3 regions of the Clostridium sp. 001 genome follow, and region 3 is predicted to be linked to each of the others. Evidence: riboswitches for the same ligand, from Rfam matches in the RefSeq annotation. Region 3 holds a riboswitch; each other region holds the start of a gene.
The links. A riboswitch is a leader RNA that binds a small molecule or an ion and turns the genes downstream of it on or off. The one in region 3 is predicted to bind glycine.
Positions count from the first base shown of each region.

Region 1: another riboswitch for glycine. It lies ahead of B5S50_RS15705 (amino acid permease); the one in region 3 lies ahead of B5S50_RS04510 (ACT domain-containing protein).
Region 2: another riboswitch for glycine. It lies ahead of gcvT (glycine cleavage system aminomethyltransferase GcvT); the one in region 3 lies ahead of B5S50_RS04510 (ACT domain-containing protein).

Region 1 is NZ_CP020473.1:3,361,344-3,367,788, reverse strand. Features, by position in the region: gene B5S50_RS15715 (ABC-F family ATP-binding cassette domain-containing protein) at 1-1,855, shown strand, start outside; gene budA (acetolactate decarboxylase) at 1,885-2,604, opposite strand; gene B5S50_RS15705 (amino acid permease) at 2,776-4,170, opposite strand; glycine riboswitch at 4,311-4,397, opposite strand; gene B5S50_RS15700 (DUF1653 domain-containing protein) at 4,657-4,911, opposite strand; gene B5S50_RS15695 (TSUP family transporter) at 5,365-6,126, opposite strand; gene B5S50_RS21665 (LysR family transcriptional regulator) at 6,252-6,445, shown strand, end outside.
Region 2 is NZ_CP020473.1:492,107-498,551, forward strand. Features, by position in the region: gene gcvH (glycine cleavage system protein GcvH) at 1-136, opposite strand, end outside; gene gcvT (glycine cleavage system aminomethyltransferase GcvT) at 153-1,259, opposite strand; glycine riboswitch at 1,326-1,419, opposite strand; gene B5S50_RS02120 (lipopolysaccharide assembly protein LapB) at 1,794-2,750, opposite strand; gene B5S50_RS02125 (cell wall-binding repeat-containing protein) at 2,957-3,601, shown strand; gene B5S50_RS21900 (hypothetical protein) at 3,637-3,708, shown strand; gene B5S50_RS02135 (NAD(P)-dependent oxidoreductase) at 3,952-5,220, opposite strand; gene B5S50_RS02140 (hydratase) at 5,698-6,445, opposite strand, start outside.
Region 3 is NZ_CP020473.1:1,007,027-1,013,471, reverse strand. Features, by position in the region: gene B5S50_RS04525 (PocR ligand-binding domain-containing protein) at 1-445, opposite strand, end outside; gene B5S50_RS04520 (HD-GYP domain-containing protein) at 637-1,695, opposite strand; gene B5S50_RS04515 (PFL family protein) at 1,868-3,226, opposite strand; gene B5S50_RS04510 (ACT domain-containing protein) at 3,245-3,514, opposite strand; glycine riboswitch at 3,786-3,875, opposite strand; gene B5S50_RS04505 (methyl-accepting chemotaxis protein) at 4,112-6,178, shown strand; gene B5S50_RS04500 (SDR family oxidoreductase) at 6,229-6,445, shown strand, end outside.

The sequences.
Region 1 (6,445 bases), 2.3 Mb from region 3:
ATGTCTAGGTATAAATGAAGGAGATAAAATAGGTGTTATAGGTGTAAATGGTACAGGAAAATCTACACTTTTAAAGGTAATTGCAGGATGTGAAACTTCAGATGGAGGTAAAATTACTAAATCAAAGGAAGCTTCTATAGGATACCTTCCCCAAAATTCTGATTTTACAAGCAGTAATCTAACAGTTCTTGAGCAGATTTTTAGGGGCACTTCTCCTGTTATGAACCTTTTACGAGAATATGAAAAAACTCTTAAGCTTATTGAAAAAAATCCAGAAGACAAGAGTCTTCAAGCTAAAATTGGAATCTTAAATTCCAAAATGGATGCACAAAATGTGTGGGAAATTGAAAGTCAGGCTAAAACTATTTTAACCAAACTTGGAATAAATGATTTTAATGAAAAAATATCTGTGCTCTCTGGAGGTCAGAAAAAGAGAGTAGCCCTTGCATCTGCTCTTATAACCACTTCAAATATTTTAATACTTGATGAGCCTACAAACCACCTTGACGATGAAACCATAGAATGGTTAGAAGATTTCTTAACAAAACGAAGTGGTGCCCTGCTTATGGTAACCCATGATAGATTTTTTTTGGACAAAATAACTAATAGAATGTTTGAACTTGATAGGGGAAAACTCTATAGTTATATGGGAAACTATAGTAATTTTCTTGAAGAAAAAGCTGAAAGACTTGAAACTGAAAATGCCAATGAAAGAAAAAGGCAAAATCTTATAAGGAAAGAACTTTCCTGGATAAGAAGGGGTGCAAAAGCAAGAAGTACAAAACAAAAAGCCCGAATAGAAAGATTTGAACAATTAACTACAGAAGGTACATCTTTAAATAAATCAAAACTTAATATTAGCCTTCAGAGTACAAGAATCGGTAAAAAAGTCATAAACCTGGATAACATAAGCAAAAGTTTTGGTGAAAAAACATTAATTAAAAATTTCACTTATAACGTACTAAATAATGATAGAATAGGTATTATTGGACCTAATGGAAGTGGTAAATCCACTCTTATGAATATTTTAACTCAAAAAATTCTGCCGGACAGCGGTACTATAGATATAGGTGAAACAGTAAAAATAGGATACTATTCTCAGGGAATTTCTGATATGGATATGAACGAAAGGGTAATTGAATACATACGTGGGACATCAGAATATGCCTCAACTTCATCGGGTGAAAAAATAAGTGCTTCTGCTGTACTTGAAAATTTTCTATTTGAACCTTCAGTTCAATGGACTCCCCTTGGAAAACTTTCAGGAGGGGAACGAAGAAGATTATACCTTCTAAAAATACTGATGAATTATCCTAATGTACTTTTGCTGGACGAACCAACAAATGATCTGGATATAGAAACACTTACAATCCTAGAGGATTATATTAATGATTTTGAAGGAACTGTTATAGCTGTATCCCATGACAGATACTTCCTTGACAAAACAGTTGATAAAATATTTTCTTTTGAAGGAAATGGTAAAATCGCTCAATATACAGGAAACTACTCCCATTTTCACGAAACTGCAAAAATACCACAAGAAAAAATAACCACTAAGAACAATACAGCTAAAAACAATTATAGGTTGCAAAAAGAAAAGCCTTTAAAATTTACCTATGCAGAACAAATGGAGTTTGACAAAATAGATGAGGTAATTGAAAATCTAGAAAAATCTATATCTGAAAAGAAAATAGAAATGGAAGCTGCTTCATCTGATTATGCACTTCTTGAAGATCTCTTATCTGAAAAGAATTCACTGGAAAAAGAATTAGAAGAAAAGATGGACAGGTGGACTTACCTAAATGAACTCAATGAAAAAATTGAACAAGAGAAAAACACTAGACATTGTTATTAACACTGTCTAGTGTTTTTTCTATCAATACTTTATTTTTCAACACTTGTTATCTCATCGTTTCTATCTTTCACTTCCATATTGTAAAAATTTTCATTTTTAGGAAGTTCCATTCTAAAGCAAGAGCAATTCTGTACATAAGCCTTTACACTTTCAATAGAAAATTCGCTTACATGTCCACCAAATTTCTTATCTTTATTTATAAAATGGAAGTGGTATCCAGGGACATTAAGACCTTCAACATAATCGGGACATCTAAATCCAACCACATATCCATCAACATCATTATATTCAAACATAGGTTGATTTTTAACAGCTTCAGCCATAGGCTTATAAGGCATATTCTGTTTTACAACAGTACGTGTTTTTACATAATTAAATTTACCTTCCATATAGAAAGCATAAAATATATTTTTACTTTCTATAAAGCTGTCCAATTCTTTTCTTATATCTTCATAAGAAGTACAATTTTGAATATTATAAGTGTTATAATTCTCCATTTCAGTGACTACAGCAAAAGGAACGGATACGTTTTTGGAACATACGTATACACTGCCATCAGGTTTAGTCCTATAAAAAGTTCCATTTAAGAGAGTTAGTTCACCATCTAGACCTTTAAAAGTACCTATACCAAAATTTCCTTTTTTTAGAAGTTTAGATAATGAAACACAGCCATCATATAGTCCCGAAACAAGTGCATTTATTGTAGACATTTGATATATATGGTTTGGGACTTTCACCTCATCATCCATATTACATTCACCTCTATGTCATTATAGCATAGCAAATTCCTACTTTCTACTCTTAGAATCTGTCACTACAATTAAACACATTTGCTTAAACCATTTAGAAGGTTGATCAAATTTACAAATCTGCAAAATTTAAATTCATAACATTTAGGAATAAATTTCTTTAATGTTAACCTATGCTAAATTTCTTTTGCTGTCTTCTCCAGTTTCCTTTTTTGATTTAAATATCTTGTAAATCACCCCAAGCATTATAAACCATACAGGTGTTACAAATAGAGCTACACGAGTTTCATTATTAAGTGCCAATGTAACTATAACAAAAGCAAAGAATGCTAGAATTATATAGTTCATGATTGGATAAAGTGGCATTCTAAATTTATTCTTGGCAGCAAGTTCAGGTTTAGTTTTACGATATTTCATGTGGCAGATAACTATAATTGCCCAAACATATATATAGCAAAATGTTGATATACTTGTAATTAGTACAAATACTTCACCTGGCATGATATAGTTTAAAATAACTGCAATTAATATAACGGCTGCAGAAAATATTGCAGCATTGCAAGGTATATGGTTAGAAGTTAATTTTTTCATTGAATCAGGTGCATTTTTTTCTTGAGCAAGAGAGTAAACCATACGGCTTGTACTGAAAATACCACTGTTACAAGCAGATGCAGCTGATGTTAGTACAACAAAATTTACAATGCTTGCCGCTGCTGCAATTCCAACTGAGGCAAATACCTGTACAAATGGGCTTTTAGCCGGATTAATTGAGTTCCATGGATATATGCCCATAATAACAGCAAGTGCTCCTACATAGAAAATAATAATTCTAATTGGAATGTTATTAATAGCCCTTGGAATAACATGCTCTGGATTTTCAGTTTCACCAGCTGTTAAACCAACCAATTCGATTCCAGTGAAAGCAAACACAACCATTTGAAATGAAAGTATAAAACCATTTACCCCATTTGGTAACCAACCGCCATGTCTCCAAAGGTTTGAAAAGCTAGATGCACCAGCACTTGTAGAAAATCCTTTAATAATCATAAATGTACCAACTATAATAAGTGCTAAAATTGCAACAACTTTAATTAATGCAAACCAGAATTCCATTTCACCAAACAATTTCACCGCAGTAAGGTTCATAATTAGTAAAATTACAAGAACTATAAGGCTTGGCACCCATCGAGGTATATTGGGAATCCAGTATTGTACATATAGTCCAGTGGCAGCTACATCGGCCATAGCAAGTGAAATCCAGCAGAACCAGTATGTCCATCCAGTAATAAATGCTGCTCCTTCTCCTAAATAATCGTACACAAACTCTACAAAAGAATGGTAGTTTAAATTAGAAAGCAATAATTCGCCAAGGGCACGCATTACAAAAAATAAAATAATTCCTGTTATAGTATATGCAAATAAAATAGATGGACCAGCCAAGTGAATAGACCTGCCTGAACCAAGAAATAATCCAGTACCAATTGCACCTCCAATTGCAAGTAATTGGACATGACGATTTTTTAGTCCTCTCGATAAATTTTGATTTTCTGATGTTAATTGATCCATTTTATCCCTCCATCTTAGTTAAAAAGCATGTACTAAAAATGCCTTTTCCTATATAAATATTTTATGATTGGAGATACAAATGGGAATAGATAAGATCCAAATGAAGTAATTGATTATGTATTACTTTTTATAAGATATGTTACCTTTCCCCTGTCCTTTTACCTGAGAGTTTCGCCCTGCGACTTTCTCCTTCGGTGCTCAATAAGAGTCTCTCCAAGGATTCATCCAATAGCGGTCATCTCTATAATTAAATAGGTACCTGAAAGATTTACTTCTTCGGTGAATGGCAAAAGCCATAACTCTCCCACTATCTTCATCTGAATTATTAATTTTATTATATACTAATACATATTTAATAAAATTGCAACAACTTCTTCACTTTTAATAAATAAAAATTATATTTAGTCATAATTTCTAAAAGTATTTATACTAAAGTGACCATATTAAGTTAAAACTAAATAAAATTAGAGAAATGAAAATGCTTTTCTATTTAATTAATTCAAATCTCCACTTTTGGCTTACTTCAGGATACTTTTCATGATCTACTTCACTAACAAACATGTCTATTGGTCTTGCGAATACACCGCAGTTACCGTAAAGAGCTTTATATATAACTAATTCTTCTTCTGTCTCAGTATGTGTTGCAAAATCTAATATTAAGTAATTTTTATTTTTAAAGTGTCTAACCATCTTTCCTTTATGATTTCGTAATTCTATTTTTCTTTTTTCTAATTCGTCCATATATTTCACACTCCTTAAATTTCTTGGTATTCACATAAAAATTAATAGCAAAGAAAAAAGTAATCCATCTGGCAAAGACTAGCACCTTTTTCCTACTAATATATTAATTACTCAACTTTCGCAGTTTTAAAACTTTGCGAAGCAAAGCTTCGCAAGTTAAGAATTAATAATGAAAAATTAATAGTAAAGGATGATTTTTAGCTGTCGCAAAAAATCTTTTAATTTATATAAATCAGCAATGTTTCGTTTTAGAGAAACGAGTGGTGAAAAGCTTAATCAAAGATTTTTTGTAGTGTAACGGAAAAAAATTCACATTAACTATTAATTCTTCATTCTTAACTATTAATTAAAAAAGTTTATATGTGCGAAAGTTGAGTTAATTAGAATCCAATATTCCTAAAACAAAATAAACATTCTAGGATTGATTAGTGTTATCGGCACTTTCAATTGGAATTATAATTGCTTGGATAATATCTCAACTAATATTTTAATGAAAAAAATCGTAAGTACAATTATAATTACAGGACGTACTACTTTTGATCCGCTTTTTGTAAAATAACCAGAGCCAATGTAATTTCCAGCAATACTAAATAAGCCTGCGACTAAACCCAAAACTAAAAATACCTTTGCATTTATAATGAATGTTACTAAACTAGCTACATTTGATGATAAATTTATAGCCTTTGTAATTCCTGCAGAAGTATTCATACTCAAATTTGCAATGCTCGTCAATAATAACAATAAAAATGTTCCTGTTCCTGGGCCATAAAACCCATCATAGACTCCTAAAAAAAATGCAATTAGCATACATGTTATGTAAGTTTTATAACTAATTGATGTTTCCTGTTTATTATCTTCAAGATTATGCTTATGTAAAACATAAAATGCTGTTATAGGCAAAATGAACAACATTAAAATTTTAAAATAGAAGTCTTCTATTCTTAAGGAAATAAGAGCTCCAAGTGGCGACCCAATCAAAGCACAGACTGCACTGCAAATTCCTAGTTTCAGCTTTATATATCCATTTTTAGCATAGCGACATGTAGCTATAATTGTCCCCATACAAGAACTCATTTTATTTGTACCAATAGCAAAATGAACCGGAATACCTGAAATCATATATGCCGGAAGTGATATAAGTCCTCCTCCGCCTGCAATTGCATCTACAAAACCCGCAATAAAAACTAGTGGGCATACTATAATATATGTAATCATTTCTAACCTCCCCATAAATTCATACAATATTGATATTACCAACTTTTTAATATATAATCAAATTTATATATTTTACTTATCATATAAATTCAATTTATACTGAGGTGAAAAGTTTGTTTGAAAATATGAATTATGTTTACGATATATATAAATCCGGAAGTTTCTCCAAGGCAGCAGAGAATTTATATATAACACAGCCTGCCTTAAGTATTGCAATCCGCAAATTGGAACATAACCTTGGCCAATCTTTATTTGAAATAGGTAAAAAAATTTCTAAATGCAGCATGATCTCTGCTCAAATAAAAAAACAATCAGCATC
Region 2 (6,445 bases), 510 kb from region 3:
CTTCAGGAAGTTCCACAAAAACAATTTCTCCTAAAGAATCCTGTGCAAAATCCGTAATACCTATATAGGCTTTGTCTCCATCAACTTTTATCCATTCATGATCTTCTGAATACAATAATTCCTTTAAAGTTTTCATTTATAAATCCCCCTCACTATTTGTTATAATTTTTATTATAAAATTTTTTACTAACCACTTCGGCTTTCAAAAGCTTATTTCTCACCTTTATAGAAATAGAAGTTCCAATGGATGCATATTTAGAATCAATTAAAGCAAAACCTATATTTTTATTTAAAGAAGGCGAGCGATATCCAGTGGTTACTTCTCCTATTTTCTTATCCTCTGCAAAAACTTCATATCCGTGCCTTGAAATTCCTCTTTCCTTCATTTCAAAACCCACTATTTTTCTCTTTAGTCCTTCTTTTTTCTGCTTTACAAGAGCATCCTTACCTATGAAATTGTCTTTATCTAATTTGACAAAAATTCCTATACCTGCTTCAAGAGGTGTAATTGATTTAGACAATTCATTTCCATAAAGGGGCAAGCTAACTTCAAATCTCAAAGTGTCCCTTGCACCAAGTCCTACTGGTTTTATGCCATCTTCCTTACCTGTTTCAAGTATTTTATCCCACAGATACTCTGCATTTTCAGTTCCTGAATAAATTTCAAATCCATCTTCTCCTGTATATCCTGTTCTTGAAACCAAGCATTTTTTTCCTGCAACTAGTACATCTTTTTTGAAGAAATAGAACTTGATGTTATCTAAGTCTGTATCCGTTAATTTTTGAAGTACTTTTTGCGCATTTGGCCCCTGAATTGCAAGCTGTATAATTGAAGGAGATATATTTTTTATATCTACCTGAAAATTTCCCTTATTTTTCATCATCCAATCAATATCTTTATCCGTATTTGCAGCATTTATTACGAGAAAAAAGTGCTCATTTGTAAATTTATAAACAAGTATATCATCCACTATTCCACCTTCTGGATAGCACATAGGTGTATATAATATTTGGTTTTCTTTAATCTTAGATGCATCATTTGTTATTAAATTTTGAACAAATTCTAGTGCATCTTTTCCTGTTATATCTGCTTCTCCCATATGTGAGACATCAAACAATCCTGCTTTTTTACGTACTGCTTGGTGCTCAGCTGTTATGCCTTCAAATTGTACTGGCATATCCCATCCTGCAAAATCTATTATTTTTGCACCGTATTTCTCATAAGAATCAAACAGCGGAGTTTTCTTTAATTCTTCCATAACATAAGACCTCCTTCATATTTTTATGCATTAAAAAAGGATATGGAGACTATTTACCTAATAGTCCACATATCCTCTGTTTTTTTACCTGAGAGTTTCGATATTAAATATCTTTCACCTTTGGTACTGCTTTTATAGCAGATTTTTCAGAGTTTTGTCCTACAGCGCTCCTTCTACCTGAGAGTTTTTGATATAGCCGTGGCGGTATATCATTGCTTCTTCGGTTAACAACTAGATGTTATCTCGCACTATATTCATCCAATTTATATACTTTTTACTACATTATTAATATACACCTTAGAATATGGAATTTCAATAAAAATATCTTTTGTTATTTAAATAACAAAGTTGATCAATTTACAATGTAAAGCTGACCTAGCAAATGCAACAAATAAACTAACTTTATCTGTATTAACGTCTGTCTATTTGTTAAACTTGTTTTCTATATCTTTAATAACACTATTACTAACTGACTTTTCCCCACCTGATTTAATCAGGTGGTAGTTAAATTATACTCACCTATATCTAAAAGTTCTAGTTGATACTGTGTACATTTCCCATATCATGTTTATATAGTTTGCCTGTAGAAGCCTCAACATAATATCCATCTCTCGTATGACCTCCTAAAGTAAGATAAAATTCATAGCCATTCTTTGTAGTAGATGAATTACTATTAAAATATGCTTCTATAGGTTTAGATTCTTTACTATCATAAGAAATTGTTTTACCGCGATAATCTGCCATACACTTAACCTCATTTTTAATTACTGCAGTAGAATCAAGACTTGCATACAAATTCGTTCCATCATCATTCTTAATTACTGCGTATTTGCCATCAGGAAATTCAGCTTTCAAGACCATAGACAATGCCTGATCAAAGGTTACTGATCCACTTGCTGAAGGAACTCCTGTAGAAGCTTCAGCTGCTTCAGTTTGATCTTTCTTTTTTTGACCATCCGCAATATCACCCTCAAGTTTTTTCGCATCAGAATTATTAGCATCAAGCTTAAATATGTTATTTAAACAAATACTTGCTTCATCAAACTTATTATTTTTTATATCATCTTTGGCCTTAGCTAAATTATCAGATACATATAGTTTTTTACACTCATTGATTTTATTTTGAGAATCACTATATCTTTTAGGGTCTTGTTTATCTACCTTCTTGAAAATATTAATTGCACTTAGGTAATCCTTGCTCTTCATTTTTTGCACAGCACCTTCATAATTTTCTTTTGACTTCTTTAAAACGCTCATAAGTTGTATCTTTTTATCAACATCAGAAGTTTTCTTATAAGTCTCTGCTTCTGTATAAAACTTTATTGCATTATCGTAATCTTCTGTAGTTACAGCTTTATTTGCAGCCGTCAAAAGATCATTATATGGCTTAACCTTGTTGAAATAATAAAATCCAGAACACCCTGCAACAATTACAACTAAAATTATAATTAAAATTGTTTTAGTAGATAAATGTTTAATTCCATCTATCACATTAATTACCTTCCTTCATTATAAAAAACTAGAGCTGATATATTTAATAAAAAATTCATTTTTAAGCATTCTACAAAAACTTAAAAATTCCTCTTTTTATTTACATTATATTAAAATACTTTATTATTATGAAAATATATGTAAAAAATCCTTTTTGATATATAATTATAAAAAATTTACTAGCTTTTGGCATAGTTTGTGGTTTATTGGTTGCACCAGCTTTTGGTACACATACTTCTTATAATACTGTAAAGACAGCAGAACTAAATCAAATTTATGATTATAAAGGCACACTATTAACACCAACAGGATTTGTATGTTCAACGATGATTGAACAAAACTATTTGCTCGCTAATATGTCCTATGACAATTTAGTGAACGGTAGGCATACTGTGACAGTTACTCCAGAAAGTAACCCAGATTTGTTTCAAAATATAGGAGGAAATCCTAGACTCCACCCAGCTAAGCTAAACTTGAACGGTAAAATTTATCATGCCAAGCAGTATAATAATGGTGCAACTATGAAGAATGTAATCATATCCTCTGGTGAAGGATTTGCAGATGCTCTTGCAGGTTCCACCTTGGCACAAAAGTTAAACTACCAGATTCTTTTAGTTGATAATCTGGATGACAGATCAGATACCTTAAACTATATAGCATCCAATTTAGACAAAGATGGACATATCTACATTTTAGATGGCAATGTGGCAGTTTCACACACCCTTAAAGACTGGTTTATTTGCAAGGATTCAATACAAACAACATTGCTAGATATTGGGGACAGACTAGAGAGGGAACAGCAAGCCAGATATCCACTGCCGTCCAAGCACCTTAAGGTACTCCAGTTATAATAGCATCCGAAAAGAATTTCCCAGATGCTCTGTCTATATCCTCAATTGCAGCATATAAGGGCTATCCAATACTAATAACTCCGCAGTCATCCCTTATAGCCACATAAGCCAAAATAAGAAGACTAAGGGGTTTATTTTAGGAGGGACAGGGGTTATGTCAAAATCTACAGCTAGTAATATTGAGTCAGGTGCCAAATAACAATTTGTTGTATTTTAAATAAAAAGCTACATTAGCTTGAAGTTAATCCTCCATCTAATGCAGCTTTTCAATGATGTTTTAAATATTAAATCCATTGGTTAGGCTGTCTATCAAGAAAATACACAGTTATATCTGGATTATAAAATATTTTTTAATTTTTATCTGAATCTTCATATTTCTTATCCATACTCTTTATATATTCTTCCATAGCATTTACAAGGTGTTTTGAAACCTCTACTGCTTCAACAACAGTTTTGGCACCTGTCACCACATCACCTGATGCAAAAACTCCAGACCTTGTAGTTCTTCCTGAATCATCTGTCTGTATAAGTCCTCTGGAATTCACTTCTATTCCTTCAGAATTGTTTACTATATTTGCCTTAGGTCCCTGGCCTACAGCAATTATTATAGAATCTGCATTAAAAAGCTTTGCTTCCTCATCCTTTAGCATTACTTTCTTTTTTCCGGTATTTTCATCAAAAGATACCTCAGTTGGAACTATCTTTATTCCATCATCTGTTATTTCAACTGGTGCCATTTTATAGAGAAATTTCACTCCATCAAGTTTGGCATAATCAATTTCTATGTTATCTGCTCCTGCATGTTCTTCATCACTCCTTGCAATGATAGTTACGTCATTTGATCCATTTCTAATTATGGTCCTTGCAGCATCCATAGCAACATTTCCTGCGCCTATAATTGCAACTTTATCTCCCAAATTATAAGACTCAGGGTTTTTAAGATAATCTATGGCATAATTCACATTACCATAAGTTTCTCCTTTAAGTCCCAAGCTCCTCGGGCTCCATACTCCTGTTCCTATATAAACTGCCCTGTATCCATCTCTAAACAAATCTTCAACAGTTATCACAGGTCCTATAAGGGTATTAGGCCTTATCTTAACTCCCATATGGAAAAGTTTATCCTTAAGCCTGTCCAAAATATCTTTAGGCAGTCTAAATGCAGGTATGCCGTATCTCAAAACTCCTCCTATATCTTCGTGGGATTCAAATATAGTTACATCATATCCCTTTCTTGCCATTATAAAAGCAATACTCAATCCTGCTGGACCTGATCCTACTACTGCAATTTTTTTATTCAACTTTTTTATATCAGCTGACGTTATAAAATTAAGGTAAAAGTCCGATATATATTTTTCGATAAGTCCAAACTTTATAGAAGTTCCTTTTTTGTCAAGCACACAATGGCCTTCACAAAACTTTTCATGCGGACAAACTTGTGAACAAATAGCTGACATGGGGTTATTTTCAAAAAGAAGTTTCCCAGCTTCCTTTATTTTATTCTCTTTAAAAAATTTTATTACTTCATTTATAGGGGTATTTACAGGGCATCCTTTTTTACATTGAGGTACTTTGCATCCGAGACATCTATTAGCTTCACCAAAAACAACTTTATCCAATCCTTTTTCCTCCCTTGTGTAAATAAACTTTATAATGTTTTATTTACCATCTGTACTATTTTCATCAATATGATGTACTAATATTTATATTACATATATATAATCATATATAATGTAAATTCTCAATATTTATTATCTGTATCTATGTTAATTATCTTCTGTATCTCTTAATCCATCTTAAAAATGCTTAAGATTTCATAAGATTTATAATAATTATCATATACAACGAACGCTCCTGTTTTCTTCCTGACTTTTGTAAAATTGTTTAAAAATAATTAGTAACAGTACTTACGTAAAATAATTTAATCATAGAATAATAATTTGTTGTATTTTAAATAAAAAGCTGCATTAGCTTGAAGTTAATCCTCCATCTAATGCAGCTTTTCAATGATGTTCTAAATATTAACCATACATTTAGCATTCACAAACACTATTTCTGCTAAAATTTTTACTATTAATTAAATTTATTACACTAGATCATTTATCTGTTTTATTATAATTTATCAAACATCCGTCTAACAAGATATTTACTTCCTTCTCAGTAAGTTTGTCAATTTTTACACTGAACTTTTTGAGACTACCCTTTACTACATAAGCATCTATTTCAGCTGGTCTTTCAGTAACAGCCTTCCTTACATTAGGTATAAATATATAGTCATCACATTCAAACTGTGGTTCATCTTCCATAACAAAAGGAAGTACACCCCAATTAATCAAATTTGAACGATATCTTTTAGTAGCATATTCTCTTGCAATATTAGCATATCCACCTAAAACTTTTTGACAGCTGGCTGCCTGTTCTCTAGCAGAACCATCTCCAGGCTTTACCGCATATATCATGCTTCCTATACCTGTATTACTTGTATTTATGCTGCCAAACTCTTCTTTTACTACATTGAATACTTTTTCTAGATCCCTATTTGCATCAAAAGGAGATTTTCCTACAAGTCTATCTTTTTCCGATTTTTGAATTTGTTTTGATCTTCCAACATATTCAGGATCTTTACGTGACAGCGTAAACTCTGAAAGCTTTAATGGATTAGATCTATAAGAAGATGCATCTCCTGAAGGTATAAGTTCATCTGTTGTAGTTACAGGATCTTTAATTAAAGAACATACTTTTAATATTAAATTGTCTGCAAGCTCAGGCATATCCGGCCAGTTCTTTATATTAGGTCCAAATCTCAATTCTTCATCACTATTTCCTTTGTCAAAGGCACTATAA
Region 3 (6,445 bases):
CTACGTATTTATCAGCATTGATACCTATTTCTGCGGCATTTTTTCGAACAACTGATTCATCTACTTTAGAATAAGCAACTTGTCCACCAAGTATTGTTCCTATTGATTTACCTTCTATTATTATAGGAGCGGCAAAATCAATCAAACCCGCATGGCAAGTATAAATATACGGTTTGCCAGTCCTTGTTGCTTCTGCACCTCCTCTACTATGTGACTCTGCACAGCGGGAAGTTCCTTTGGAAGTTGACTGGGTGAGATTTAAACAAAAGTCAGTATAAGAGCTTGGTCTTGTTATAGGTTGTCCGTTTTTGTCAACTGTAACACTTGCAATATTCATACTATCAGCAAAGTTATCCTGAAATTTTTGAAGTGTACTAATATCTAAAACATCTTGTATTTCTAATACGTCTAAGTCAATTTTATCATTATCGGTAAATCTTATCATAAATAATATCCTCCTATGTTATATAATGTAATAGTGGTTTGTTAAAAAGTGATTAAACCATAGTCTATAATACTATATCGTATATTAAAAGCAAGGATTTAGTGATTATTATATGGAACTGACGCTAATTATTAGTAAATGTATACAACTGTAAAACAAAATGTTATAAAAAGTGAACAAAAAGCTGGTTATTAAATAACCAGCTTTTTAACATATAAATCTTTTTCTTTTTTTAAGTCAAGGAATCCATTGTCATCAAGTAAAAGAGGATTTCTCAAATCATTCATGTCAACTTGGATAACTTTACAACATTGTTCATTATTTAAAAGTACATTTTCACCCATATAGTAGTTTACTATGTGATTTAAAAACATAGTACAATATTGGCAATCCAGTTTTCCAAGGCTTTGCTGTTGAATAATTTCTAAAGCTTCAAAAGGGCCGCTTAGTTCTTTACAATATCTGTTGGAACTCAAATCATCAAACAAATCTGCAATAGCTATTACTCTAGCAAATTTATGAATTTTATCTTCTTTAATACCTAATGGATACCCAGATCCATCCATTCTCTCATGATGCATTAATACACCATAACTTACGGAAGAATCTAAATAAGGAATTTCTTTTACAAAATTATAACCTATGGCAGGGTGAGTTTTGAAAATTTTGCACTCTTCTGGGGTGAGATTTCCCTCCTTATTTATAATATCCTTACTTATCTTGATTTTTCCAAAATCATGTAATACTGCTGAGTAAGTTAATAAGTTTATATCCCTTTTGCTAAACCCCAACCATTTTCCAAGTATAAAACTTACGGCTGCTACGTTTACGCTGTGTCTGTAAATGGTATCATTGCCACTTCCATGGAATACTATATTTTTAATAACTAGTCCTGTAGAATTAAACTCTTCCTGTATTTTTTCTGAAAAAGTTCTTACTTCCTTTATTTCAGGAGCTTTTAAATTAGATATAGTATCAAATATATTTTCCAAATTGTAAGAAAATTCATTAAAAGTATTCTCAAGTTCTTCTACAGTTTCGATTTTAGCGGTTAAAGGATCTTCGGAAGTATCTTCTACGTAAATTTCTACTTCATCTACAATAATATTTTGTTTTAGCTTTTCTATAGCCGATTCCGTAATGGCAATATCTTTAGCTAACAGCATTTTATTTTCAAAGGTTATATCACTTGCTGATATCATTCCTGGTTCTAATTCGCTTATTCGAACTAATTTCTTTTTTGACAACATACTATCTCACCTCATATAAATCATTAGAATAGCAATATATAGTAACTATGTATATGTTATCGTAATATTATTGTATTTCTAAACATGTTTACAATAAAATTAAATTTTATTTATACCTATATTTAAACTTATATTCAACATGAAGAATATATGGGGTTTCTAAGTGTAAAATCTAATTCTTAAAGCTATGAATTGGAGCAGGAATTCTTCCACCTCTAGCTATGAAACTTTCACTTGAAAATTTACTTACAGGCATTATAGGTGCTTTTCCAAGAAGTCCTCCAAAATTTGCTTCATCTCCAACATTTTTGCCATAGACAGGAATTACCCTTACGGCAGTTGTTTTATTATTAATCATTCCAATAGCAGATTCATCTGCTATTATGGCAGATATAGTGGATTCAGGAGTATCACCAGGTATACCTATCATGTCAAGACCTACAGAACATACACAAGTCATTGCTTCCAATTTTTCAAGGTTAAGGGACCCTGAGTTTACTGCACTTATCATACCTTCATCCTCACTTACAGGTATAAATGCACCACTCAATCCTCCAACTTGAGATGCTGCCATTATGCCTCCTTTTTTAACTGCATCATTTAATAATGCTAGAGCAGCAGTAGTACCTGGGCATCCACAGCTTTCAAGGCCCATTTCTTCAAGAACTCTTGCAACACTGTCTCCTACAGCAGGTGTAGGTGCAAGGGATAAATCTACTATACCAAAAGGAACATTTAATCTTTTTGAAGCCTCTCCAGCAACTAATTGACCCATTCTTGTTATTTTAAAAGCTGTCTTTTTTATTGTTTCTGCAACTACATTGAAATTTTGTCCCTTAACTTCTTCTAGAGCACATTTTACAACGCCAGGACCACTAACACCTACGTTTATTATGGAATCAGCTTCTCCAACTCCATGAAATGCTCCTGCCATGAAAGGATTATCTTCTACCGCGTTTGAAAATATTACTAACTTTGCACAACCTATACTCTCATTTTCTCTAGTGAGATAGGCAGTTTCCTTTACTATTCTTCCCATATCTTTTACTGCATCCATGTTTATTCCTGCTTTTGTAGTTCCTACATTTACAGAAGAGCAGACTTTTTCAGTAACAGCTAGAGATTCTGGAATGGACTCTATAAGTATTTTGTCACCTTTAGTATAACCTTTATGTACAAGTGCTGAAAAACCTCCAATAAAGTCAATACCTAAAGTTTGGGTAGCTTTATCTAAAATTTTGGCATATTCTACATAACTTTTATCAGAGCTTGCCTGGGCTATGAGTGAAATAGGTGTAACGGATACTCTTTTATGTATTATGGGTATACCATATTCTGTTTCAATCCCCTTGGCAGTTTTTACTAGGTTTTCAGCATGTTTAGTTATTTTATCGTAAATTTTAGTTCTTGCTTTTTTTCCATCACTATCTATACAATCTAAAAGAGAGATACCCATAGTTATGGTTCTTATGTCTAGATTTTCTTTGTCAATCATGTTTATGGTTTCCATAATGTCTTTAGTATTTATCATTTAACTCAACTCCTTAGTTTAAATTTGGTGCATAGAAGTGAATATGTCTTCTCGTTGAAGCTTAATGACAACTCCTATTTCTTTAGCTTTATTTTCAAGATCATTCTTTAGTTCTACAAAATCTGTTTTCATTTTTGATAAATCCACTAGCATTACCATTGTAAAATAGCCTTCTATGAGAGTTTGGTTTATGTCTAAAATATTTATGTTATTTTCAAATAGTACAGAAGTTACCTTGTAAATAATACCAGTTTTATCTTCTCCAAGTACAGTTATAAATGACTTCATTTTATAATCCATCTCCTTTAAATAGTTTGTATTGATTAATTCTATTATTAGCAATTATAAACAGAGTTCTTGGCATGAGGTGGAGTTTTAACTCCACATGATGCTTAGAAATCACTATCCAGGGACGTAGCTGCTCTTTACTTCTACTTGGAGAAGTGGAAGTATTAGAGCAGGTAGTCATCGGATAAAAAAAAAGACCAAATTAAATTAGTCTCTGGAAAATAAGATTTTAAACAATAACTATTAATTGAGTCAATAATTATCATTTTGTATAAAATCCTCTGTCCCTTGTACCTGAGAGTTTCACCCAACTTTGGCTTTCCCCTTCGGTGCTCATAAGAGTCTCTCCAGAGGTTCGTCTAATAACGGTTTAAAAATTTAATCCCACTATTTTCATCCGACCCTTTTAAATTATCACAATTATATCATATTAAAAAAGCCAATTCAAATATATTATTGTAAATTTTATTGGAATATACATGTTGGTTATCATAGGTTAAATTTACGTTAAAAAAAGTTCTATTTAACAACAGCTTAAAAATACTACATTAAAATAAAAAATATGATTAATGTAAATTTATATACTGGAGGAATTTTATGTTAAAAAAATTATTTTTAAGCGTCTCAGAGTTATTTTTTGGTAAGAAGAAAAAGTTTAATCTATCTTTTTTAAACAGTGTGGGAGTGAAGATAGTTTGTGAGATTGGAATACTTATAATATTGATATGCAGTATATTAGGAATGACATCTTATTACAGTGCTTATAGAGCTATGGAAGATAGTATAAAATCTTCGCTTGAAAGTAGAGCAATAGAATCTTCTAAACTCATAGATGCAACTTTAAAACAGGATGTTAAAGCAATTGAAGAGTTAGCATCAAATGATATTATAAAATCCATGAATACTTCAATACAGATACCTCTTCTTAAGATGAGAGCAAAACAATTAGGATATGTGAACTTAAATGTGATGGATTCAAAGAGTATGATTTATATGCAAACTGGTGAAAAGACTAAAGCTAATTTAGAGGATACCAAGAATTACTACCTTAAAAATGCGTTAAGTGGAAAAATATCTATTTCAGATCCAGTGATGAATACGGATGGGCAGCAAATAATGGCGGTGGCAGTTCCAATAAAAGATTCTTATGAGAAAGTTGTAGGAGTATTATTTTCAAATATAAGTATGGAAAGTTTAAATAAATTAGTTCAAAATGAAAAGCTGGGTAAAAGTGGATACTGCTTTATAATAAATAAGGAAGGGGTTAAGGTAGCACATAAGGATTTGAAACTGGTGTTAAATAAAGATAATACTATAGAAGATGAAAAAAAAGATCATTCTTTAAATGAACTGGCAACTTTAGAAAAAAATATGATAATAGGTAAAAGTGGTTCGGGATACTATAAAAAAGATAATGAAGATATGTTTATGGCCTATACACCAATAGCTGACTTAAATTGGTCGTTAGGGCTTACTATAGATAAGAGTGAAATATTTAGTGAAGTAAATATGTTAAAATACAAAATAATTATGATAACTGTTCTATTTATTTTGATAGGATTCTTTATAGGGTTATTTATAGCCGGAACTATAAAAAAACCACTACATAAAATAAGAAAGTATGCTCTGGAATTATCAAAGTTTAATTTAAACTACAGAATACAAATTGACAAAAGAGATGAATTTGGAGATACGGCTTCAGCATTAAACTATGCAATGAATGAAATAGAGTATATTATAGAACAAGTAAAACTAAAAAGCGGAGAAGCTTTGGAAGCTGCGGATAATGTAAATAAAATGTTTGAAAAATCGCATTCGGAAATAAAATTGGTTTCAGATGAATCTTCACAAATATGTTCTAATATGCAGGAGAACTTATCTTCTATAGAAGAAGTGAACCAAAAGATATCAAATGTAAAGCATGAAATAAAAAACTTAGCAAAAGAGGCAAATCAAGGCTTGGCTCTTGCAAAAAACATAAGGGAAAGGGCTTTAAATATTAAAAAAGATACGGAAAGCTCAAAGCATGACTTTGAAAATTATTATACACAGTATAGTGATGAATTAAGACATGCACTGGAAAATGTGAAAGTAGTAAAAAATATTTCTATAATGGCTGAGGAAATAAAAACTATATCAGATAGAACAAATATATTAGCATTAAATGCCAATATAGAAGCCGCAAGGGCTGGCGAATATGGCAGGGGATTTATGGTGGTGGCAGAAGAGGTAAGAAAATTAGCTATGCAATCTTCTGATATGGTAAGCAATATACAATTAAATGTAAAAAGTGCTTTAAAATCGGTAGAAAAACTCTCAAAATCAGCTGAAAGTGTATTGAAAATTTTAGAGGAAAATATTTTGTCGGATTACAGAAAAATGGTAGACATAAGCAAAGATTATGAAAAAGACGGAATGAGATTTGAATCTGTATTAAAAAAGGTTTGTGGGCTTATGGAAAATGTAGATGAGTCTTTTTTAGTAATAACTAAAATAATGTGTATTATAGTGGGTTCTTCAAATGATGGAACTAAAGCATCCGTAGATATATCAGATAATATAGATGAAATAGCAAATGAAAATAGGGCCATATCTTTGTATACTATGAGAAATGCAAGTGGGTCTGAGGAGCTTCTTCACATTTTAAGTAAATTTAATGTATAATATTAATTGAAAAGTAAATTTTATGTTAATGTAGGAAGGATAAAATCATTATGGAAAATTTAGGCGGAAAAGTAGCAATAGTAACAGGAGCTTCCAGAGGAATAGGAAGAAGTATTGCTATAAATTTAGCAAAATGCGGTGCAAATGTAGTAATAAATTATAAAAAAGATGAAAAAGGGGCTTATCAAACTCTAGATATGGTAAAACAAGTTGGTTCCGTAGGAATGGTAGTACAAGGAGATGTTAGTTTATATAGTAATGCTGAAA